3 regions of the uncultured Cellulomonas sp. genome follow, and region 3 is predicted to be linked to each of the others. Evidence: predicted binding sites of a transcription regulator. Region 3 holds the regulator's gene; each other region holds the start of a gene.

Region 1 (6,684 bases), on a different contig from region 3:
GGGCGTCGGGGCGTGCACCACCGGGAGCCACGACAGCGCCGGGTCGCGCGGGACCGCCCACGTCACGCGCCAGGACCGCGCGCTGCGCTCCTCGACCGGCCGGTCCGCGACGACCGCCACGGACAGCTCGCCCTCCGCGGACTCGACCACCCAGCGCTCGTGCACGTCGGCGATCCGTCGGGCCGGTGCGTCGGAGGTGTGGTCCTCGACCAGGATCTCCACCAGCCCGGGCAGGGCCAGCAGCAGGGGGTCGCCGACCTCGCGGAGCAGGACGCGGACCTCGTCGGCGAACACCTCGTCGCGCAGCTGCAGGACGACCGCGGTGTCGTAGCCCTCCGGGGGGCGGCCGTCCGCCGGCAGGGGAAGGCGGAGCGAGGGGAGGGAGCCGTCGCGGCGGCGGACCTCCTCGGCGAGCGCGGGGACGTCGGCCGCGGCCTCGCTCAGCAGCTCGGCGGTGTCGCGGGCGGAGAAGCGGACGCCGCCGGTCGTCGAGAGCAGGGAGACCTCGTCGGCCACCGCTCGGACCGCCGCGAAGCCGACCCCGAACCGGCCGACCACGCGGGCGCCGGTGTCGCGCTTCGACGACGCCCGCATCGAGGACAGGGACGCGACGCCCTCCGCATCCAACGGGGCGCCGGTGTTGGCGGCGACCAGCGCGATCGTGCCGTCGTCGGCGCGGGCGAGCCGCAGCAGGAGCCTGCCCGGGACGTCCGCGCGGGTGGCCGCGTCGGCGGCGTTCTGGGCCAGCTCGACCAGCACCCGGTCGCGGTAGTAGCCGTGGGCGTGGTCCTCCTCCGTGTTGGCGTCCTCCCGCAGTCGTGCCGGGGAGGCGCGCCACGCCCCCAGGACGGCCGCGCGCAGGGCGGCCGTCCCGAAGGCGTCGGCGGTCACGGCTCCGGGTCGGGGCGCGCGGGGGGCTGGTCCGCGGTGTCGGGGGCGTCCGTGTCGGCCGCGGTGTCGGGTGCGCCCGTCTCGGCCGCGGGCTCGGGTGCGTCCGTCTCGGCCGCGGTGAGGTCGTCGGTCAGCGGGTCGCCCTCGGGGGAGGTTGCCGTGTCGGCGGCCGGGTCCGGCTCGGCGGCGGCGGCGGGTGCCTCGGTTGTGGGGGCGTCGGACGCGGCGTCGTCGACGGAGGCGTTGTCGGGCGTCGTCTCGTCGGACGGTGCTTCGTCGGACGCTGCCTCGCCGGGCGTCGTCTCGTCGGGCGTCGTCTCGTCGGGCGTCGTCTCGTCGGGCGTCGCCTCGGCCGCGGGTGCCTCGGTGTCCGGCTGCGCGAGGGCGGGGGTGGTGAGCTGGACCAGCTCGAGGCTGAGCTCGTCGATCAGCGGGTCGGAGGCCGGCCACTCGGTCGGCGGCGCCTCGGCGTCGGTCTCGGAGTGGGCGCCGCAGCCGTGGTCGACGCTGACGACGGTGCCGTCGTCGGGCGACCACTGGTTGGCGCAGACCCCGAACACGGTGCCCAGCGAGCCCTGCAGCGGGACCAGGAACCCGCAGCTGCCGCAGGCGGCCGCCGAGGCGAGCGAGCCCGCGCTCGTCGGACCGTGCGGGCCGCGGTACCAGCGCTCGGCGGCCTCGTCGCGACCCTGCGGCGAGAGCACCCGCACGCGGGCGAGGGCGAGCTCGTCGATCGCCACGTCGTCGAGCTCGGGGTCCCCCGTGGGGGTCCAGCCGGGCTCGAGGCGCGGGTCGTCCGCCTTGAAGGGCAGGACGTCGCCGGGGCCGATGTCGCCCGGGCGGATGCGCTCGGACCACGGCAGCCACTCGCGGCCGAGGATGGCGTCCGGTCCGGGCAGGAGCTCGGCCTCGCAGACGGTGGCGGTGCGGCCGCGCGGGACGCGGGCGACCGTGACGGTCCACTCCCAGCCGCGGTAGCCGCGGGCGGCGGAGGCGAACCGGTGGGACACCAGCCGCTCGCCCTCGACGACGAGGCCGAGGTACTCGCCGACGTCGGCGGGGTCCTCGGCCATCGCGACCGCGACCTCACGGGCCAGGTCGACGGCAGATCCGAGGACCGCGTCCTTGGTAGGTGCAGGCATGCTCAGGCCTCGATGTCGTCCGCGACGGCTCGCAGCAGGGCGGCGTACTGAACCCCACGAGCCTTCTCGGGGTAGCGGCCACGACGCAGGTCGTTGCCGACGCGGTCGAGGACCTTGATGAGGTCCTCGATGATGACGGCCATGTCGTCGGCGGGCTTGCGCGCCGCCTTGGCGACAGAGGGCACCGGGTCCAGGAGCTTGACGGACAGCGCCTGGGGGCCACGACGGCCGTCCGCGACGCCGAAGTCGACCTTTGCGCCCGGCTTCGGCGCGGTGACGCCTTCGGGCAGCGCCGACGCGTGCAGGAAGACCTCGCCGCCGTCGTCGCCGGCGATGAACCCGAAGCCTCGCTCGGTGTCGAACCACTTGACCTTGCCGGTAGGCACGGTGAACCCCGTTCATGAGATGAAGACGTACTGGCCACAAGGTTACCGGGCGCCGCCGGTGAATATCCCCGTGCTTGCCGGGAGCAGCGGTGCGGGCGGGACTGCGCGCATTCGCGCCGGACTCCGGGCCGTCGCCGTGCTGGTCTCGCCGGGCCGTCGCCTGTGCTGGTCTCGTGGGCCGTCGCCGTGCTGGTGTCGCCGTGCTGTGGCCGGGCTGCTGGTCTCGCCGGTGTGTGGCCGGGCAGCTCTCTCCGGGCCGTCGCCTGCGCCGGAAGGGTTGTCGGCCGCCGAGCGTTGCCCTCGACATGACCGACGCCCGCGCCCGGCTCGACGAGCTGCGTACCGAGACGCTCGACCGTCTGGCGGCGCTGCGCAGCGAGCACCGCGCCGTCGTGGACGCCTCGCGGGACAGCAACGCCGATGACGAGCACGATCCCGAGGGCGCGACGATCGCGTTCGAGCGCGCACAGGTGGACGCGTTGGCCCGCGACGCCGTGGAGCGGCTCGCGTCGGTCGATGCGGCACTGGCTCGGCTGTCCGAGGGCACGTACGGCATCTGCGCGGTGTGCGGGAGGGCGATCGCGCCGGGTCGGCTGGAGGCGCGGCCTACGGCGACGACGTGCGTCGGGTGCTGATTCTTTCCTGTGGACGACGGGCGTTATTGAGGGGGCTGTGGGCGGCTCATTGTTTGCGCCTCTGACCTGCACTGACATTTCTTCGATCGCCGTCTCAGGATTCGAGCAACAGGCGCGATGAATGTCAGTGGTGGCTGGAACACTTCTTCGTAGCGGGACGGATCGCCCTTGGTTCGAGGGTGGGTACCCGGAGCGGGTGGAGGTGGATGGCGGTGTCGATCGAGGAGGCTGCGCCGCGGGCCGCCGCCGCGCGCTCGGGTGCTCGAGGTGCTCGGAGTGTTGACGGCGCTGTCGGCTCTGATCGCTCGGTGGGGTCGGTGCTGGCGGAGCTGACCGCCGCGGTGGACACGCTCGCGGCGCTGGCGGACCCGGCTCGGCCGAATCGGTTGCAGGGCGCGGTGGCGGTCGACGTGGTGCGGGAGGCGTTGGTGCTGGCGGGCAGGTTGACCGCGGTCGCGGCGCGGGTGGTGCCGATGGTGGAGGCCGACGGGTGGTGGGCGCTGGAGGGTGCCCGGTCGATCACCACGTGGGTCGCATCGACCGGGCGGGTGTCGCACGGGCAGGCTGGCCGGGTGGTGCGGTTGGGGCGGGCGCTGCGCGATGACCTGCCCGCCACCGCGGCCGCGGTCGTCGCCGGAAGCGTGTCGCTGGAGGCTGCGCACACCCTGGCCGCGGTGGCGAACACCCCGGACCGCAAGACGGCGTTGTCCGACCCGACCTCGGGGTGCGGGGAGGCGTTCCTCCTCGCGCACGCCATCAAGCTGCCGGTGGCGCAGGTGCGGGTCCTGGCCCGGCGGTGGGCCGCGGCCGCCGACCCGGCCGCGGACGAACGCGGATACCGCGAGGCGAGCGACCGGGAGCACCTGAACCTTGCCCAGACCTCCGACGGGTGCCAGCTGAGCGGGTTCCTGACCACCGAGCACGGCCACGCCCTGGCCGCGGCGCTGACCGCACTGGCCGGAAGGTCCGCGGACCAGGCCGGGCAACCCGCCGGCAGGCGCCGCGCCAGCGCGCTGGTGAACCTGACCCGGCTGGCCCTGGACGGTGACCTGACCGGCGCAACCGGCACGCACCGCCCGCAGATCACCGCCGTCGTGGACTACGCCACGCTGCACCGTGCCCTGGACCGCGCCCCCGGCCACCGATCTGACGACACGTCGCGCGGCGACGCCGGCGGCTGCGACGAGCCTGGGGACCCCGCTGTGGCGCGCCCCGCGGGTGTCGACGAGTCGGGGGCCGGCGGCGGTGAGCCGCGAGCCGCTGGTGTGCTGGGAGCCCCGGGCGTCGACGCGCGTGAGGCCGGGCGGCCGGGGCTGCCGGTGCCCGGTGGGGACACCGAACGGTTCGCGGTCGCGGAGCTGGTCGGCACCGGACCCGTCCCGGACACCGTGCTGGCCCGCCTCGCGTGCGACTCCGCGCTCACCCGCGTCGTGTTCGGGCCCGCGTCGCAGGTCCTGAACGTCGGACGCACGGAACGCACCTACACCGGCCCCAAGCGCCGCGCGATCATCGCCCGCGACCGGCACTGCCGCTACCCCGGCTGCCACGCCCCACCCGCCCTCGGCGAGATCCACCACACCCACCACTGGCACCGCGACCGCGGCACCACCGACGTCAACACCGGCATCCTGCTGTGCTGGCACCACCACGAGATCGTCCACGACCGCGCGATCGAGATCACCCACACCGACGGCACCTGGCACTTCACCGACCGCCACGGACAACCGCTCCGGACGTGACCCCGGGCGGACGCTGTGCCGAGCGTGACGGCCGAGGAAGAGCGGCGGGGCAGTGCGAAATCGAGCGCCAGCGCAGAGTGTCGAGCGCCGGCGAGCAGGTCGAGCCGAGGCCGCGCGGCGAGCAGGCGACCGCGTGCCAGCTCGTCGAGCGTGCAACGACCCGTCCTCGGCGAGTCCAGGGACTACCTCGCTAAGCCCCTTCTGCCATCCGTTCCGACGCGCCCTCCGCCAGCCGGTCGAGCGCGAGCGCCGCGAGCACCGCGGGCCCGACTGCCAGGGACTCCTCCGCGAACCGCGCCTGCGCGGAGTGGTTGTACGCCGCCGACGCGGGGTCCTCGCCGACCGGTGTCGCGCCGAGCCCCAAGTACACGCCCGGCACCTGCTGCAGCACGTAGGAGAAGTCCTCGGCCCCGGACAGCGGCTGCTGGGCGGTCGTGTACGCCTGCTCGCCGAACATGTCGCGGACCAGACCGGCGGCGCGGTCGACCTCGGCGGCGGTGTTCGAGGTGACGGGGTACCCGCGCTCGTACTCCACCGTGGCGGTCAGGCCGTGGGCGGCGGCGATGCCCTCCGCCAGCCGGGTCAGCCGCTCGGGCAGCACCGCGTGGGTGGCCTCGGAGAAGGTGCGGACGGTCGCCTCGAGAACGGCGATCGACGGGATCACGTTGTTCGTCGTGCCGGCCACGATCCTGCCCACCGTGACGACCACGGGGTCGAACACGTCGAACTGCCGGGTGACCATCGCCTGCAGCGCGAGGACGATCTCGGCGGCGACCGGTACCGGGTCGGCGGCGAGGTGCGGCATGGACCCGTGCCCGCCCCGACCGTGCACGGTGACGACGGCGGAGTCCGCGGCGGCGAGCATCGTGCCGGCCCTGGACATCACCAGGCCCGCGGGCACCAGCGACGACACGACGTGCAGCCCGTACGCGGCGACGACGCGCGAGCCGGCGGCGTCGAGCACGCCCTCCTCGATCATCAGGCGGGCGCCGTGGTCACCCTCCTCACCGGGCTGGAACATGAGCACGACGTCGCCCGCCATCTCCTCGCGACGCGCGGCCAGCAGCCGCGCGGCGCCGACCAGTCCCGCGACGTGCAGGTCGTGACCGCACGTGTGCATGACACCGTCGCGCTCCGAGGCGAACGGCTCCCCCGAGTCCTCGGTGACCGGCAGCGCGTCCATGTCCCCCCGGAGCAGCACGGCCGGTCCCGGTCGACCGCCCCGCAGCACCGCCACCACCGAGCTCAGCCCGCGACCGGTGTGCACCTCGAGGTCGAGCGCGCCGATCGCGTCCAGCACCAGCCGCTGCGTGGCCGGCAGGTCGAGGCCGATCTCCGGGGTGCGGTGCAGGGCGCGCCGCAGCGCCACGATCTCGGGCAGCTGCGCGACGGCGTCGGACCGCAGGCCGGTGAGGACGTCGGGAGAGAGGGGCACGGTCTGACCTCCGGTCCGGGATCGGCCCGGTGCCGAGCCCCGCTCCCGAGACTGCCAGACGTCGGCGACGACGAGACAGACCGCAGGCGGTCGCACGCGAGCCCGACGACGGCCGGATGCCGCGGCGATCGGACGGCCCGCGCGATCCGGTTACCCGTCGGTAGCCGAAACCCCCGTGCACGGGCGCCCGCCGCGTAAGGTTGAGCGGATGTCCACCTTCACCGGCTATCTGCGCGAACGCGGCGACGACGAGCTCGTCGCGCTCCTGCGCAGCCGGCCGGACCTGGCGTCGCCGTCGCCCGCGACCCTGTCCTCGCTGGCCGTCCGGGCCACCAGCCGGTCGAGCCTGGAGCGCGCGCTCGCCGCCGTCGACGCCAGCGTGCTGCAGGTGCTCGAGGCCGTCATCGCCCTCTCCGAACCGGGGCCGGTCACGGCGGCCGACCTGCCGGCGGCGCT
Region 2 (8,272 bases), on a different contig from region 3:
GTCCGCGGAATGCGACGGTCGTGCAGCGTGAGGACGCCGTGCTCGACGAGGGTGTTCAGACGCCCGCCGAGCAGTTCCTCGCCTCGAGCGCCGCGCGCCCACGCGGCCGTGCTCTGAGGCTCGTCGGACAGCGCGAGGATCAGGCCGCCCATGCGGGGGTGAGCCTCGCGGATCCGTGTCTCGCGCTTGGACTTGCGTCGCTCGTACTCGCGCTGGGCGGAGCTTCCGGCGGCGCCGATCGCGACCTCGGCGGGCGGCTCGGGAGTCTCCAGGTTGGTGACTACCACCGTCTCCGACCCAGCGGGCTGGCCCGCGCTCGCACACGTCACGCAGGCGACAGTCTTCGTGGCGCGGTCGTAGACGGCTGTCACCCCCGCTGCGAGAGCCGCGCCGCAGACACGGCACGTTCCGGCGTACCGCAGGCGCATCGTCTTCGTCGCGCCGGCGGTCGCGTCGATGGGTGTCGCCATGCTCAGTTCATCGGCTCGGGGCTCGCTCGGCTGGAGCCGCGCTCTCAGTACAGCTGCGCGTCCCCCTGGACGTGTGGCCGACGCTGGTGAGCGCGGATGGACTTCACGGTCGCTCCGAGCGCTCCGAGGTCGACCGATGCCTCCACCGACGGCTCGTCGTCGGGCTGCCGGCCCTCCACCGTCACTAGCCGCACGAGGGCGTCGACGTGCTCCGGCAAGAAACGGATCTTGCCGCGGCCGAAGAGCAGGTGCGGGATGCGCCCCCGCCGCGCCTGCTCGCGGACCCACCAGGGGGACGCTCCAAGGGCCTCCGCAACCTCCTCGGGCGTCAGGGTCGTGTACTGGGTAGCCATGGCGCTGCCCCTCTCGTCGGGTTCCTCAAGGCATGCTCTCCGTGCGGTCCGTTTGGTGGGCTGGCGGCCGAATCTGTGGACGAGGCGGTCGGCTCACCGGTGATGTGGACGCTGTGCTCGGCATAGCGCTGGCGTGCGCCCTGCCGAGTGATCCCGAGATGGCGACCGATCTCGTCCCAGCTCGCGCCACACTCGCGAGCTCGCTCGACTTCGTGCTCGATGGCGACGTCGATGCGGCGAAGGATCTTTCGGGCGCGCCGGCGCCGTGCAACGAGTTGGAGGATCTCGGTCGGGTCGTAATGCGGGGGCTCGATGTACGGACGGGTGGGCGGGTCGGAAGGCAGCGGTCGGAAGTCTGCCGGCGAGGTTTGGACGGAATACTGCACGCCGACGGCGGGCCGCGCGACGGCTGGGCGGGCGTCGGCGACGGCTTCCTCGACGAGCCGGATACGGTCGGCGATGTCGGGCGGCAGCACGTAATCAGGCTCGTGACCGACGATCCCGAACGCGGCTCCGGGCTCGTCGATCGGCACCCCATCGGCGCGGGCTGTCCTGCGCACGCGTCGGGCTCGGCGCTGACTTCCCATCTCGCCTCCCCGATCTCGAAAGCAGGTATGCGCTGTCGGCCTCAAGATGCGTCGTCGGCAGTCGGCAGCGGCGTGTCTCGACCTATCCCGGGGGCGGTGATCAACCGCCTCCCGCAAGTAGGTGCGCCAATGGCCGCGTAACACGCGACCCATGTCGCCAAGCTCTTGGCCGGCTCCACCGCCTGAGGTCCAGGCCGCGCGCCTCTGAGGAGCCGTGCGCCGGTGTCCGATCGAGAGTCCGGCAGGCGAGGGCGACCCGACTCTTCTTTCACTGCGTGACAACTGCAGTAGTCAGCTCGCTTTGGTGCCGGTGCGGTTGTCGAGATGCGCGGTCGAACTCGCAAGGCCGTCGTCCTGGCGAGCGGGTAGCCCGGGGCCGGGGTTCGCAGCGCTGATGATTGCCCGGTGGTCGAGCAGCTCATCGAGGATCGGGTACGAAGCCGCACGCTGAGGTGGCGTGGGCGATCGATCACAGAGGTTGGAGCCGGACCTCTAGGACGTCATCGTCGCGACCGGCGCGTGTGCTCAGCGAAGGCAAGAAGGGGCCATGACACCTCTGGCACCTCTGAAAAGGTGATCGTGTCCCGGAGGGCTTCCGGGACCCGCGGCGCCGTCGGGATGGCCCGACTTCTGGCTGCCCACCGAGGGTGTGGCTCACTTAGGGTGGATGCCTCCCAGCGGCGTTCCTCGGGGTGGTGGTGACGCTCGATAGAGGGCTGGGACTTGTCCCAAGAGGTGCTTGCGCTCCACCATCCCCACGCGGATGACCAAGACGTGGAGGTGCGTCATGTTCATGGGGATCGACACTCACAAGGACACGCTGGCGGTCGCGGTGTGTGACGGCCGCGGGCAGCTGGTCGAGTGGCTCGAGGTGGTCAACGACAACCGAGGTTTCGTCCGGCTGACTGCTCTGCTTGCTCGCCGGCCGGTGGTGCGCGTTGGGATCGAAGGATCGGGCCACTTCGGGCGTGCTGTCGCAGCGCATCTATCGACGGCAGGAGTAGACGTGCGTGAGGTGCCGACCACCATGACCTCACGCGAACGCGGTGCCCGCCCGGGGCAGGGCAAGACCGACGAGGTCGACGCCTTGGCGATCGCCCGGATCACCGCACGAGATCCCGGGCTGCCCGAAGTTCGGCTCAAGGTGGGCGTCGCAGCCGACCTGCGAGCACTGCTCGACTATCGCGAAGACCTGATCGTCGAGCACTACAGCCTCGCCAACCAGGTGCATTCCGAGCTCGTCGGACTGATCCCCGGCTATCACCTGACCCACCCGCATCTCAAGACGACAGCGCAGGTCAACGCGATGCTCACGCTCATCGGCGACGACGAACGCATCCGATCCGGACTGACCCGCAGGCGACTGGTGCGGGTGCTAGCGCTGATCGCCGAGACACGCGCCGTGACCACCCAGATCGCTGCCCTGGTCGCCGGGCACGCCGACGCGGTCAACGCGATCTACGGCGTCGGCCCGGTCGTCGCGGCCCGGTTCCTGGCCGAGATCGTCGACATCCACCGCTACCCCAACCGCGACACGTTCGCCTCGGCCAACGGGACCGCGCCCTTACCTGCCTCCTCGGGGCGCACAGTGCGGCATCGGCTCAACCGGGGCGGCAATCGTCAGCTCAACCGCGCGCTCTACACGATCGCGTTGACTCAGATCCGCGCCGATACCGAAGGCCGGACCTACTACGACCGCAAACGCGCCGAGGGCAAGACCAGCCGCGAGGCCATCCGTTGCCTCAAGCGCCGGCTCTCGGACCAGGTCTTCAAAGCAATGCGCGTCGATGCGGCCGTTGAGATGCGGTCCGCTGACGCGGCCTAGGCGTAGCTCGGCGGGGCAGGGACCTCGACCATGTGGTCCAAAGTCGTCGAAGCGGCTCCGGCCAGCATTCCCATCGTGTGCTGGAGGAGATGCCACAGCGGCTCCATCCCGCCGTTGGCCAGCAGATCGCGCACGGATTCCACGTCGTCGGTCAGTTGCCCCGCGGTCGGCGAAGGCGGTTCGGTGGAGAGATCGAACTGCTCGCGAACGAACAAGGTCCAGTAGAAGTCCGCGTCAACGATCACCGTCGGTCCGTGAACCTCCTCGAGCGCACCGATCACTGTCGCAAGAGCCGACTTCAGCTCGTCCACTGAGATCTCGAGCCTGCTGCTCGCTGACTGGTCGGCGTCCATCCTCCGATGATGGCCCACAAGCGGCCTGAAGCCCTGCAGCGATGGACATAGAGGCCCACCAAGCGCAACCTGAGTTGTCGAGACACTCCGATGCCACAGGCATCACAGCCGCCCGCTGCCAGCGGTGACACGGACACGAGGGCGGAGGCCGGATCACCGGCGCCGTCAATACACGGCGTCGGCCCGGAGCTGCAAGATGTGAACGGCTACATGATCGAGCGCAGGGAGCGATGCTCGTCCCAGTGTTTGGAAAGCCAGTCAATTTGCGGATCCTTGAGACTCAAGGTGAGCGTTTCGTCGTGGAGCCGTGCGTATTGGGGATATCGCGCCAGACTAGGTGCTACGTCGATGCGGAGGGTGGACGGCTGCACTGCAAGCAGCCCATCGTCGAACAGTCGGTGGATGTCGCGCCGCAGCATCAGGCCGCCGTGCTCAAAATGAGTACCCAGCTGGGCGTAGCTGTACAAGTGTCCTGCCTCGAGTACGCGCGTGGGAGCGCCCCCCGTGAAGGCGCACGTGCTTCCCTGGGTTGCTAAGAGGTGGTCGCGAAACTGCTGTTGTCCTCGACGCACCCGGACGAGCGCTTGACCGAACCCTTGGGGTAGCTCCACGATCGGGCTGGTGCCCAGCGGCCAGCTGAGGTCTAGGCGTGCGGACACGCGGCCGACTGCATGACCAGCGCCCTTCGTTAAGAGCGCGTCGCAAAAGGCGCCCCAGTCGAGCGGCCGCATCGCATTGAATTCGCCCGCATTTACCGCCAGAGATCGGATCTCAGTCTGGTCGAGCGTCCCGTCGAGCGACGTCCACGCCGCGTCGTACCGCGCTCTGTACTGCATCACATCAACGACGTCGGAGCGTGGCATCTCGAACTTGTGGTGGCATTTCATGCACCGGTACCGCGGCGAGGCCGTCTTCCGCGAACTGATGCGGGTCGTGCCACAGCTCGGGCAACGCTTGAGCAGCTTCGGGCCATGCGAGGCCTCGATCTCCTCAATGACCGATACGCCCAGCAGGCGCTGCTTGTTCCACACAGCGACGGCATCGCCGACGCCGAGGTTCTTGTGGTTCGGTACGTTGCTATCCCAGGAGTAGTACGCGTCGACCTGATCGTCGTAACCGGAGTTGCCGCCATGCCCACGGTCATCGCCTGCGGCCATGAGTAGCCATGCTCGCAACGCTCCACTCTGCATACGCAGCAGCTTTGCACGTCGATCGGCTAGGTTCCCGGTGCTGTTGCGGTTGCAGGTGTACGCGCCGGATCCAGTGAAGGCTCGGTTCGCTGAACTGATCGTCTCCCGACGGGGTTGCGACGGGATTGGTCTGCTCGTACTGGGCGGCTGGGATGTGGCCGAGTCCGCAGGTGCAGGTGCCAGTCGACATGCTCCTGGGTCGCGATCTCGAACGGGTCTACGACTCTCCGGGCCTCTGCGGCGGATCTACTCGGTGTTGAACGGCCCGATCGAGAACACGGCCCTCGCAATGTCGTAGGCGTCTCCGATCGCGACAGCGCCCTAACGAAGGCCGGTCGCGCTCAGCGCTCTGCATCGGCAATGGTGCGACCGATGGCGGCGGCAAGCGGAATCGGCACGGCGTTGCCGATCTGTCGAGCGATAGCGACCTTCGACCCGACCCACCGATACGAGCGAGGGAACCCCTGCAGAAGAGCAGCCTCGTAGTGGGTGATTGCCCGGTTCGCCACGGGATGGATGTATCGCCCCTTCTCGGGCTTAAAGAACTCCGTCCTCACGGTCACTGACGGCCGGTCCCAGTGCATGCGTCCCATGACGTCCGCGGAACCACTGGTGTGCTTGCGCCAGCAGTCTGCGAGCAACTCGTTGGGCAAGGAAAAGCGATTGCCTCCGGGCGGGATGGACCGGAAGCGCTGGATCGACTCAGACGTATATCTGCGTCCCAGATGAAGTTCGGTCGTTCGGAAGACTCCGGGGAGGTCACGCCCGGCGAATCGCACTGAACGCTCAGGCAGGTCGATCGCGTCCCACTCCTGAGCGACCCCTCGGAATGCCTGTCGCACCGTGCGATGGGCTCCCTCGTGGTCCGCCGTCGGGAAGCCCGGAGACGCCAGGTCCCTGTGGTGGCCGATCAGCACCGCACGCTTCCGGGCCTGGAACGCCCCGTAGTCGGCGGCGTTCAGGACTCGTGCCTCGAACGCGTAGTCCGCCAAAATGCCACCCGGTTCGACGGCTTCGACGAAACGGCCGTATTGCGGTGACCGGGCGAAGGCCGCCACGTTCTCGACGACGAAGTAGCGAGGCCGGGCACGCACGATCGTCTTGGCGTACTCCTCCCACAGGGAGTTCCGGTCGTCCTCAACGTCCTGCTTGCCGAGAGTCGAAAAGCCCTGGCAGGGAGGGCCGCCGACCACGACGTCGACCTGAGGGACCTCGGCGGTCCGCAACCATTCCTGGATCGGCCCGACGTAGACGTTGGTGCTCCGGTGATTCTGCTTGTACGTCGCGGCAGCCGCCACGTCCATCTCGACCGCCTGTACCGACCTGAAGACTCCGAGCGTGTCCAACCCGGCCGTCAACCCACCGGCGCCCGCGAAGAGATCCAACACCCGGAGGATCGGTGCGTTGCGTGCAGGCGCTTGATCCAAGATGGTCACGAGGAAGACGCTAGCCGGCAGCGCCCACATTGATGTGCTGGCGCGCCGGCGGGAGTTGGCCGGACCCAGGGTGAGGCGGGTGACCCGTAGTGCGGAAGGCCCAGGCGGTCGTCACCCGTTCGCCGGTGCCACTGGACGAAGCCGTGTCGCGTCGGATGGCGCGACAGGCTCGTCGTGACACCGCCCCGGAGATGCACCTGCGCCAGGCTCTCCACGCCGCGGGGCTACGGTTCCGAGTCGATCATCCGCTCCCCGGGATGCCGCGCCGCCGGGCCGATGTGTTGCTGCCCAAGGCACGGATCGCCGTGTTCGTCGACGGATGCTTCTGGCATGCATGCCCGCTACACGCAACTAGCCCGACGACGAACGGCGACTGGTGGCGGGCGAAGCTCGAGCGGAACGTCGAGCGTGATCGCGAGACGGATGCGTACCTCGTCGACTCGGGGTGGACTGTTCTGCGGTACTGGGAGCACGCCGATATGAACGCTGCTGCGCAGGAGGTGGTCGGGGAATGGCGAAAGGCGCGTTCGCCAGCACCCAGTAGGCAGCGGCCGCGGTCTCCAGAATGAGCAGAGGACAATTCGCCCACCTCGCATGCGGCGACGCATCGCGACGGTTGTGTGGGACAAGCGAGCACCGTCCCGACGCTAGTCTCGGATCGTGACCGCCAGCGACGTGAGCATCTCGAATCATCCGATGTATGTGGTCTTCGCCGAGTGGGCGAAGAAGCACGGCCTCGACGCAGCGGTCACCCGATTCGGTTCGTCGATGGCCGAGGTCGACCAATTCGCTGGGCAGTGGCAGAGCGACCTGAAGAAGGTCGAGCAGGGTGGCCCGCCGATCATCACGGCCGGCAAGAACGAGTGGTACTCGGGGCCGACGGAAGCCAGTCGGTTCTGGAGTCCGCTCCGGGCCTACTTCGAAGCAGAGAACTGGCCCGCGGCTCGCGTGGACGGTGTCGATCGTGCTTCGACCATGGTGGTCGCTCACACGCCACCGCCATCGAAGGTCAGGTTCGACGGTAAGGGTCTCGTCGTCGGTTACGTCCAGAGTGGGAAGACCACCAACTTCACATCGGTCATTGCGAAGATGGCCGACGAGGAGTACTCGATGGTCATCGTGCTCTCGGGCATTCACAACGGCCTGCGCAAGCAGACACAGGAGCGCTTGAACCAGCAGCTGCGCGACCTCAACCTGGACCACTGGCTGCCTTTGACGGACGAGGACAAGGATTTCCAGATCCCGACAGTCCCTCCCTCGGCGTATCTCACGGCAGAGGGCAAGGTCGTGCTCGCCGTGGTCAAGAAGAATCCGGTCGTGCTCCGCCGGCTCAAGAAGTGGTTGGAGAGCGAACACGCCGGTCACGCACTGCAGTCCGCCCGCGTGTTGATCATCGACGACGAAGCAGACCAAGCATCGGTCGCAACCGCCCGCATCAATCCCCTGATCCGCGGGCTCTTGGCGCTCATGCCGCGCTCGATCTACATCGGCTACACCGCGACGCCGTTTGCGAACGTGTTCATCAATCCGGCAGATGGCGACCTGTACCCCAAGGACTTCATCCTGAATCTGCCCTTGCCGGAGGGCTACTTCGGGCCCGAATTGGTGTTCGGAAGGGACGACGTCGACGGAGATGACGTCGACGGCCTGGACATGGTTCGCCGTATTCCGGACCAGGCCGTCGGCCTGCTCCGACCGCTGAAGCAGGCAGATGCCGACTCTTTCGTTCCCACGTTCACCCCCGAGGTGGTCGACGCGGTGCGCTGGTTCTGGCTTGCGACCGCGGCGCGCCGGGTTCGGGGAGACGCCGGACACTCGACGATGTTGATCCACACCTCGGTGAAGACGCAGGTTCACCGCTCATTCCTCGCACCTCTGGGTGAGATCCGGGATGACACACTGCGTCGGCTGAAGTCCGGGGATCCGGTCCTGCTGGACGAACTCAAGAGACAGTGGGAGATGGAGTCGGCTCGCGTGCCCGCCTCACAGTGGCAACGGGCGACCGATTCGTTCGAGGACGTCGCAGGCCAGTTGAGCGCGGTCGTCGCATCCACCGAG
Region 3 (8,272 bases):
CGTCGCCATGACCCGCCCCACCCGTGCGCTGCACGTCCTGCACGAGCGTCCGCTGCCGGGCGGGTGGCTCACCCAGGGGTGACGATCCCGCCTCCGGCGTGTCCGAGGGCCGGACCGCTGTGGGCGCCGGGGGTTGTGAGGCGCACCATAGGGGCGTGCTGAAGGCCCTGCTGCTCGAGAACCTCCACCCCCAGGCTCGCTCGATCCTCGAGACGGCCGGCTTCGACGTGACGACCCGCACCGGGGCGCTCGACGAGGCCGAGCTGGTCGAGGCCCTCGACGGCGTGCACCTGCTGGGCATCCGCTCCAAGACGCACGTGACCGCCGAGGTGATCGCGCAGGCTCCGTCCCTGGTCGCGATCGGCGCCTACTGCATCGGCACCAACCAGATCGACCTGGCCGAGGCCGCGTCGCACGGGGTCGCGGTGTTCAACGCGCCGTTCTCCAACACGCGCTCGGTGGTGGAGATCGCGATCGCGGACATCATCTCCCTGACGCGCCGCCAGTCCGAGCTCGACCGGGCCATGCACGACGGCATCTGGAACAAGTCGGCCACCGGCGCGCACGAGATCCGCGGGCGCACGCTCGGCATCATCGGCTACGGGAACATCGGCACCCAGCTGTCCGTGCTGGCCGAGAACCTCGGCATGTCGGTCGTGTTCTACGACACCGCCGAGAAGCTGGCGCTGGGCAACGCCCGCCGGATGCACACGCTCGACGAGCTGCTCGAGGCCTCCGACATCGTCACGCTGCACGTCGACGGACGCAGCGGGAACGCGGGCCTGTTCGGCGCCAAGCAGCTTGCCCAGATGCGGCCGGGCGCGGTCTTCCTCAACCTGTCACGCGGGTTCGTGGTCGACTACGCCGCGCTGCGCGACGCGATCGTCTCCGGTCACGTGGCCGGCGCCGCCGTCGACGTGTTCCCGGTGGAGCCCAAGCGCAAGGGCGACCCGTTCGAGTCGGAGCTGCGCGGCCTGCCCAACGTGATCCTCACGCCGCACACCGGCGGCTCCACCGAGGAGGCGCAGGAGGCCATCGGCCAGTTCGTCTCGAACAAGGTGCGGGACTACCTGGCCACGGGGTCGACCACGCTGAGCGTCAACCTGCCGAACCTCGCACTCGAGCAGCAGCCCGGCGTGCACCGCCTGGCGTACCTGCACCGGAACGTCCCCGGCGTGCTGGCAGCCGTCAACGCGACCCTCGCCGAGCACGGCGTGAACATCGAGGGCCAGCTCCTGGCCACCCGCGGCGAGCTGGGCTACGTGGTCACGGATGCCGGCGCGCGGGTGGACCCCGCCGTCATCGAGGCGCTGTCGTCGCGGCCCGAGTCGGTGCGCCTGCGCCTGCTCTCCTGACACAGGACTCCCCCGACGCACGACCGAGGGGCCCGACCACCGCGTGGTCGGGCCCCTCGGCACGTCGGCTCAGGCGGAGCCGGACTTCCTCTGGAAGCGACGCTGCGACGGACCAGCAGTCTCCGAGCCGTGGACCTGCCCGGTGTTCGTCGAGCCGTCCGCGGTCCGGTGCTGGTTCGACTTCTTGCGCTCCAGCGCCTCGCGGAACTTCGCCTTCGTGTCGTCGCTCACCGCCGCCTCCGTGGTCACCTTGTCGTCGTCCTTGGCCATGGGGTCTCCTTCGATGCGGTGCTGTGCCGGCGGACGTCTGCGCCCGCGGCGTGCCCAGCCTTGCCGACTCGGGCCCGCGGCGCCACTTTCTTGCGCCCGGTAGCGTCGGCGGGGTGGCCGACGCCCTCTCGCTCCCGCACCGGAAGGCCGGCGGTCTGTCCTGGCCGGTCGTCTCGCTCGGTCTGTGGCAGAACTTCGGCGCGACGATCGCGTTCGACGACCAGCGCCGCCTCGTGCTGCACGCCGTCGACCGCGGCGTCGTCCACCTCGACCTGGCGAACAACTACGGGCCGCCGCCGTTCGCCGCCGAGGAGTCCGTCGGTCGGCTCCTGGCCCGGGACCTGCGCACCCGCCGGGACGAGCTCCTGATCACCACGAAGGCGGGGTACCGGGCCTGGCCGGGTCCCTACGGCGAGCACGGCTCGGCGAAGTACCTGCGCGCCTCGCTGGACCGGTCCCTGCGCCTGCTGGGCGTCGACTGCGTGAACGTGTTCTACAGCCACCGGTTCGACCCCGCGACGCCGCTCGAGGAGACCCTGGGCGCCCTCGACCGTGCCGTCCGGTCGGGCAAGGCGCGGCACGCGGGGATCTCGTCCTACTCGGCGGACCGCACCGTCGAGGCCCTCGCGGTCGCCGCGTCGCTCGGGCTGCGCCTGGCTGTGCACCAGCCCGCGTACTCCCTGCTCAACCGGTGGGTCGAGCAGCCCGGCGCCGACGGTCGGTCGCTGCTGGAGGTCGCCGACGACGCGTCGATGGCCGTCGTGGCCTTCTCGCCCCTCGCGCAGGGGATGCTCAGCGCCCGGTACCTGCACGGCATCCCGGACGACTCCCGGGCCGCGCGCGGCGGACCGCTGCGGACCGAGTGGCTCACCGACGAGGCGCTCGACCACGTGCGCGCGCTCGACGCGGTCGCCCGGGCCGGCGGTCGCACGCTGCCCCAGCTGGCGCTCGCGTGGGTGCTCCGGGACCCGCGCGTCACCTCGGTGCTCGTGGGTGCCCGGACCGCCGCGCAGCTGGACGAGAACCTCGCAGCGGTGGCGCTCCCCGCGCTGGCCGACGACGAGCTGGCGGCGATCGAGCCGCACGCCGTCGACGCCGGCATCAACCTCTGGGGCGCGCGCTCGAGCGAGCTCTGACGGCGATCAGCCGCCCACGGGAAGGTGCGTGGACCACCAGCGCAGCACGTGCTCGAACCGGACCAGGCGGTGGCGGGGGTTGCCCGACCGCGTCAGCTCGTGTCCCTCGCCCGGGAAGAGCAGCAGCTCCGCGGGTACGCCGCGCCTCTTCAGCTCGACGAACCAGCGCTGGCCCTGCTCCACCGGGCAGCGCCAGTCCTGCTCGGAGTGGATCACCAGGGTGGGGGTGCGTACCTCGCGCACGTGCGCCATCGGCGACTGCGCGGCGAGGGCCGCGAGACCGTGCTCGTCGTCGCCGTCTCCGAGGTACTCGAGCCCGAAGAACCAGCCGATGTCGCTGGACCCGACGAAGCTCACCGGGTCGAGGAAGCCGCGCTCGACGACGGCAGCCGCGAACCGGTCCGTCCGCGTGGTCAGCCACGCCGACAGGTAGCCCCCGTAGGAGCCGCCCATCACGCCGACGCGCTCGCCGTCCAGCGCGGGATCCTCCAGCGCGGCCCCCAGCAGCGCCAGGACGTCCTCGGTGTCCACCGTGCCGAACCCGCCGCGGATCGCGAGCCCGTGCTGCGCCCCGTACCCGGACGACCCCCGCGGGTTGCCGAAGACCACGGCGTAGCCGGCCTCGGCGAGCACCTGCACCTCGTCGAACAGGGCGTGCGTGTACTGCGCGAACGGGCCGCCGTGGATCATGAGGACGGTCGGGTGCGGGCCGGTGCCGTACCGCGCCTCGTCGGGCGTGACCACCCAGCCGTGGACCGGGTAGCCGTCCGGCGCGGTGGCCTCCAGCTCCACCGGTACGCGGACGCGGCCGGTGGCCCGCAGCGCGGCGGCGAAGTCCGTCCGCACCTCGACCGCTCCGGATGCCTGGTCGACCACGACGACCTCGCCCGGAGAGCTCGGTGTGGCGGCGGTGGCCACGACCCGCCCGGTGCGCGCTGCTACTGCGGCGCCCGCGACGACCGACGTGCCGCCCACGAGCGTCGTCTGCGCACCGTCGGGCGCCACCCGGACCAGGTGCACCGCGCCGCGCCGCTCGACGACCACCAGCGGGTCCCCGTCCAGCTCCACCAGCACGCCGCCGAGCTGGTCGCCCGCGGCGTCGGTGAGCCGCTCCGGTGCGCCCCCACCGTGCAGCCGCGCGCGGTACAGCCCCAGCTGCGCGGCGACGAAGTCCCGGCCCGTCGGCCCGAGGTCGTTGGCCAGCAGCCACAGCGTGCTCCCGTCCGCGGACGGGAGGACGGCCTCGACCCCGAGGGTGCTGCCCGCGTCCGCGTCGGTCAGGGGCACGGGCGCGCCGGGCTCGCCGTCCGGTGCGGCTTCGATGAGCACGGCGTCGCTGCGCAGGTCCGTCTCGCGCGACGCGTGCCGGGACGAGACGCCCACGAGCGCGTCGCCTGAGGGGGTCCACCGCACGCCGGCCACGCCGATCTCGCCGGCGGTGAGCGCCACGGGCTCGGGAAGGGCGGCGGGCCGCTCGCCGTCGGTCGGCACCGCGACCACGAAGGCGTGCTGGGGGCGGTCGCGGAAGAACCCGACGCCGTCCGCGCGGTACTTCAGCTCGGTGATGTGTCGCGGGTCCTCCGAGCCCGGCTTGCCGTCCGCCCCGTAGCGGCCGGGCTCGGGCACGCGTGCCAGGTACGCGATCCGCGCGCCGTCGGGCGAGAAGCGGGGCTCGGACGCACCGAGCGGCGCGTCCGTGAGCCGGACCGGCTCGCCGCCGGCCGACTCGACGACGTGCACCTGCGGCTTGCCCTCGGGCTCCGCGCGCAGGAAGGCGACCCAGCGCCCGTCGGGCGACACGTCCGGGGCGGTGTCGCGGTGGCCGCGGGTCAGCGGGCGGGCCGGCTCCGACCCGGTCAGGTCCACGGACCACAGGTGGCCGGTGTACTCGTCGTCCGTCACGTCCGGACGGACGACCGCGACGACGGCGCGCGAGCCGTCAGGCAGGACGGCGGGAGTACCGGGGACGGTCAGCAGGGAGAGGTCACGGGGAAGCACGCGACGAACCTACGTCGTCGCACCGACAGCTGCCGAACCGGGTCAGGTGGTGGTGCGCGCGCCCTCGTCCTGCACGTCGACCGGCCCGTCCGCGCCCTCGCCGCCGTCGGGGTCGTCGGACTCGTGCTCCGCGCGCAGGACCGTGATCGCCGCCTCGAAGTCCTCCAGGGAGTCGAACGCCTGGTAGACGCTCGCGAACCGCAGGTAGGCGACCTCGTCCAGCTCGCGCAGCGGGCCGAGGATGGCCAGGCCGATCTCGTACGCGTCGATCTCGGCCGAGCCTGCACCGCGCAGGGTCTCCTCGACCTTCTGCGCGAGCAGCGCGAGGTCGTCCTCGCTGACCGGGCGGCCCTGGCACGCCTTGCGGACGCCTCCGGCGATCTTCTCGCGGCTGAAGGGCTCCGTGGCGCCCGAGCGCTTGACCACCGACAGGCTGGCCGTCTCCACGGTGGTGAACCGGCGGTTGCAGTGCGGGCACTGGCGGCGGCGCCGGATGGTCGACCCGTCGTCCGACGTCCGCGAGTCGACGACCCGCGAGTCCGGGTGGCGGCAGAACGGACAGTGCACCGTGGTCCCCTTCGAGCGTGCGCGTCGCCGCCAGGACGTCTGTGACGGTGATCGCGTGGTGAACGCCTGCGTGACGCTAGGCCACGCGTCCCGGCGTCGCAAGGTCGGTGCGCCCGGCAGGGTGAGCGGCTGCCCGGACGGCCGGGTGCGAGGCGCGGGCACGCACGAGGGCGGCCACCCGAAGATGACCGCCCTCGCGGGGACGCCCCCGTCCCAGGTCACGGACCGACTCGCCTCGGTGCCGCGCTGAACTGCGGTGGTCTCGCCAGCTCACGCTGCCGCACCGCCCCTCCAGCAAGCCCCCCAGCTCGCTTTGTGAGGTAACCCTAACCTAGACGGCGGCGTGCCCGATGGCAACCAGGTATCGCGAGGGATGTCAGCCGGCCGGGACGACGATGACCTGCCCCGCCATCAGTCCCGCGTCCGGCAGCTCGTTGAGCCGGACGAGGTCGAAGACGACGTCCCGGACGTCCTGCGACGGGGACGCCACGCCCTCGGCGATCGCCCAGAGCGTCTCCCCCGGCTGGACGACGTGCCGCTCGACCTCCTGTGCGTTGAGAGGACCGTCCGCCGACGCCCGCGTGCCGACGAGAGTCACCAGGGCGACGGCGACCGCCGCGAGGACCCACAGGACGATGCGACCGCGGGCCGTGAGCCGCAGGTGAGCCGGCGCGGCGTCGGTGCCGCGAGGAGTCGCGGTCTCCGTGGCGCGAGGCGTCCCGGCGAGCGCCCGACCGTGCGACCGCTGGTTCCGCGAGGTCCTCGCTCCGGAGGTGCCCGCGCTCGTCAGCCGGATCGGCACCGCAGGTCCCATCACCATCGCGCTCATCACGTCTCTCGTTCCTGCTCGGCCCGGTGGCCCGGGGTCCTGACCGTCAAACTGCTGATCGTCAAGCTTCTGATCGTCGAACGCCTGTTCGTCGAACGTCTGTACGATGTCTACCAGCATCTGCCGACACTGTCGAGACACGATCGAACAGATGTTTGATCTTGTGGCCCGACATCCCTAGGCTGGCGATGCAGCACAAGCGGACCACGAGGCACTGACACGCACGCCGGGGAGCCCCGTCGGCGCAGGTCAGGTCAGGTGGCTGCAGGCTGGATGTGGCGGAAGAGCTGAGCGTGCTGCGAGGCGGCCGCCGGACGGAGGAGGAGCGCAGTGACGGACCCACGGGACACGTCCCAGCCCGAGCAGGACCTGGCGACGATCCACACGCTCCCGGACGGGGCGCCCGGCCCCGACGGCCTCACGGCACGGCAGCGGCTCGTGCTCGACACCATCCGCTCGTCGGTCGAGAACCGCGGCTACCCGCCCAGCATGCGCGAGATCGGCGAGGCGGTCGGCCTCACCAGCCCGTCCAGCGTCAAGCACCAGCTCACCGCCCTCGAGCGCAAGGGCTACCTGCGCCGCGACCCCAACCGGCCACGTGCCATCGAGGTCATGCACGCGGACGACTCGCGCGGCGTCGGCACGTGGACGGCGCCGGACGGCAGCCGGTCGGCCTTCCCCGACCAGGGCGACGGCGAGCGCCTGCCCGCACCCTCCTACGTGCCGGTCGTCGGCCGGATCGCCGCCGGCGGCCCGATCCTCGCCGAGCAGGTGGTGGAGGACGTGTTCCCGCTCCCCCGCCAGCTGGTGGGCGACGGCGACCTCTTCCTGCTCAAGGTCAGCGGCGACTCGATGATCGACGCGGCGATCTGCGACGGCGACTGGGTGGTGGTCCGGCGCCAGCCGGTGGCGGAGAACGGCGAGATCGTCGCCGCCATGATCGACGGCGAGGCCACGGTCAAGACCCTCAAGCGCATCGACGGGCACGTCTGGCTCATGCCGCACAACCCCGCGTACTCGCCCATCCCCGGGGACGAGTCGACCATCCTGGGCCGCGTCGTGAGCGTCCTGCGCAGCCTCTGACACACCTGAGCCGGGCGCGCGCCTCCTGCGAGGTGCGCGCCCGGCTCGTGTCGTACGGGCGTCAGAAGCCGAACTGGCGAGCCACCGCCCGCACCGCGTCAGCGGACGAGCGCAGCCCGGCCAGCTCCTCGCCGGACAGCCGGACCGGCAGACGCTCCCCCACACCCTGCGCACCCACGATCGCGGGCACGGACAGGCACACGTCGCTGATCCCGTGGAAGTCGGTGAGCAGCGAGGAGACCGGCAGCACCCGTCCCTCGTCCTTGACGATGGCCTCGATGATCCGCGACCCGGCCAGCGCGACCGCGTAGTTCGTCGCGCCCTTGCCCTCGATGATCCGGTAGGCGGACTCCACGACCTCCCGCGCGATCCGCTCGCGAACCTCGGCGGTGAGCGGGCCGCTGCCGCCCGCGCCGGTCCACTCGAGCAGAGGCACCGAGCCGATGCTGGCCGAACCCCACAGCGGCAGCTCCGTGTCTCCGTGCTCCCCCGCGATGTACGCGTGCACGTTCTGCACCGCGACCCCCGTGTGCTGCGCGATGAGGTAGCGCAGGCGCGACGAGTCCAGGACCGTGCCGGACCCGAACAGCTGGGACGGCGGCAGTCCGGAGATCTGCAGCGCCGCGTACGTGACCACGTCGACGGGGTTGGTCACCATGACGTAGACGGCGTCGGGTGCGACGTCCACCACGGCCGGCAGCACCTTGCGGACCAGCCCGATGGTCGCCTCCGCCAGGTCGAGCCGCGACTGTCCGGGCTTCTGCTTGGCCCCGGCGGTGAACATGACGACGTCCGCGTCGGCGCACACCGCGATGTCGTCGGACCCCACCACCTGCGCCATGGGCATGAACTGGATCCCGTGGCTGAGGTCGAGCGCCTCGGCCTGGACCTTGGCGGCGTTGATGTCGTACAGGGCGACGGAGCGGGCTGCGCCGCGCATCAGGGCGGCGTACGCCATGGTCGACCCCACGGCGCCGGCCCCGACGATCGCCAGCTTCGACGTGCGGCGGCTGCTCCGGAACGGGGTCAGCCCC

What was found. The regulator LexA, encoded in region 3, represses DNA repair genes until DNA is damaged. The targets are predictions, from matches to a motif close to TCGAACANNTGTTCGA.
Region 1: RYN42_RS18685 (DUF222 domain-containing protein) is a predicted target of LexA. The motif match lies at 3,190-3,205, and genes of this name have one in related genera.
Region 2: RYN42_RS02750 (HNH endonuclease signature motif containing protein) is a predicted target of LexA. The motif match lies at 4,986-5,001, and genes of this name have one in related genera.

The regions. Positions count from the first base shown of each region.
Region 1 covers NZ_CAURTV010000137.1:618-7,301, forward strand. The annotation lists partial or broken gene RYN42_RS18665 (sacsin N-terminal ATP-binding-like domain-containing protein) at 1-891, opposite strand, end outside; gene RYN42_RS18670 (DUF3027 domain-containing protein) at 888-2,033, opposite strand; gene RYN42_RS18675 (cold shock domain-containing protein) at 2,036-2,419, opposite strand; gene RYN42_RS18680 (TraR/DksA C4-type zinc finger protein) at 2,725-3,054, shown strand; gene RYN42_RS18685 (DUF222 domain-containing protein) at 3,363-4,793, shown strand; gene RYN42_RS18690 (M20 family metallopeptidase) at 4,984-6,228, opposite strand; partial or broken gene RYN42_RS18695 (hypothetical protein) at 6,437-6,684, shown strand, end outside.
Region 2 covers NZ_CAURTV010000005.1:27,673-35,944, forward strand. The annotation lists gene RYN42_RS02725 (nuclease-related domain-containing protein) at 1-428, opposite strand, end outside; gene RYN42_RS02730 (helix-turn-helix domain-containing protein) at 515-823, opposite strand; gene RYN42_RS02735 (hypothetical protein) at 799-1,356, opposite strand; gene RYN42_RS02740 (IS110 family transposase) at 2,198-3,235, shown strand; gene RYN42_RS02745 (hypothetical protein) at 3,232-3,588, opposite strand; gene RYN42_RS02750 (HNH endonuclease signature motif containing protein) at 3,795-4,745, opposite strand; gene RYN42_RS02755 (DNA cytosine methyltransferase) at 5,120-6,214, opposite strand; gene RYN42_RS02760 (very short patch repair endonuclease) at 6,358-6,783, shown strand; gene RYN42_RS02765 (Z1 domain-containing protein) at 6,875-8,272, shown strand, end outside.
Region 3 covers NZ_CAURTV010000034.1:8,718-16,989, reverse strand. The annotation lists gene RYN42_RS10275 (AAA family ATPase) at 1-82, shown strand, start outside; gene serA (phosphoglycerate dehydrogenase) at 156-1,355, shown strand; gene RYN42_RS10265 (DUF5302 domain-containing protein) at 1,425-1,625, opposite strand; gene RYN42_RS10260 (aldo/keto reductase) at 1,739-2,761, shown strand; gene RYN42_RS10255 (S9 family peptidase) at 2,768-4,759, opposite strand; gene nrdR (transcriptional regulator NrdR) at 4,802-5,326, opposite strand; gene RYN42_RS10245 (LysM peptidoglycan-binding domain-containing protein) at 5,703-6,155, opposite strand; gene lexA (transcriptional repressor LexA) at 6,486-7,238, shown strand; gene RYN42_RS10235 (L-lactate dehydrogenase) at 7,300-8,272, opposite strand, start outside.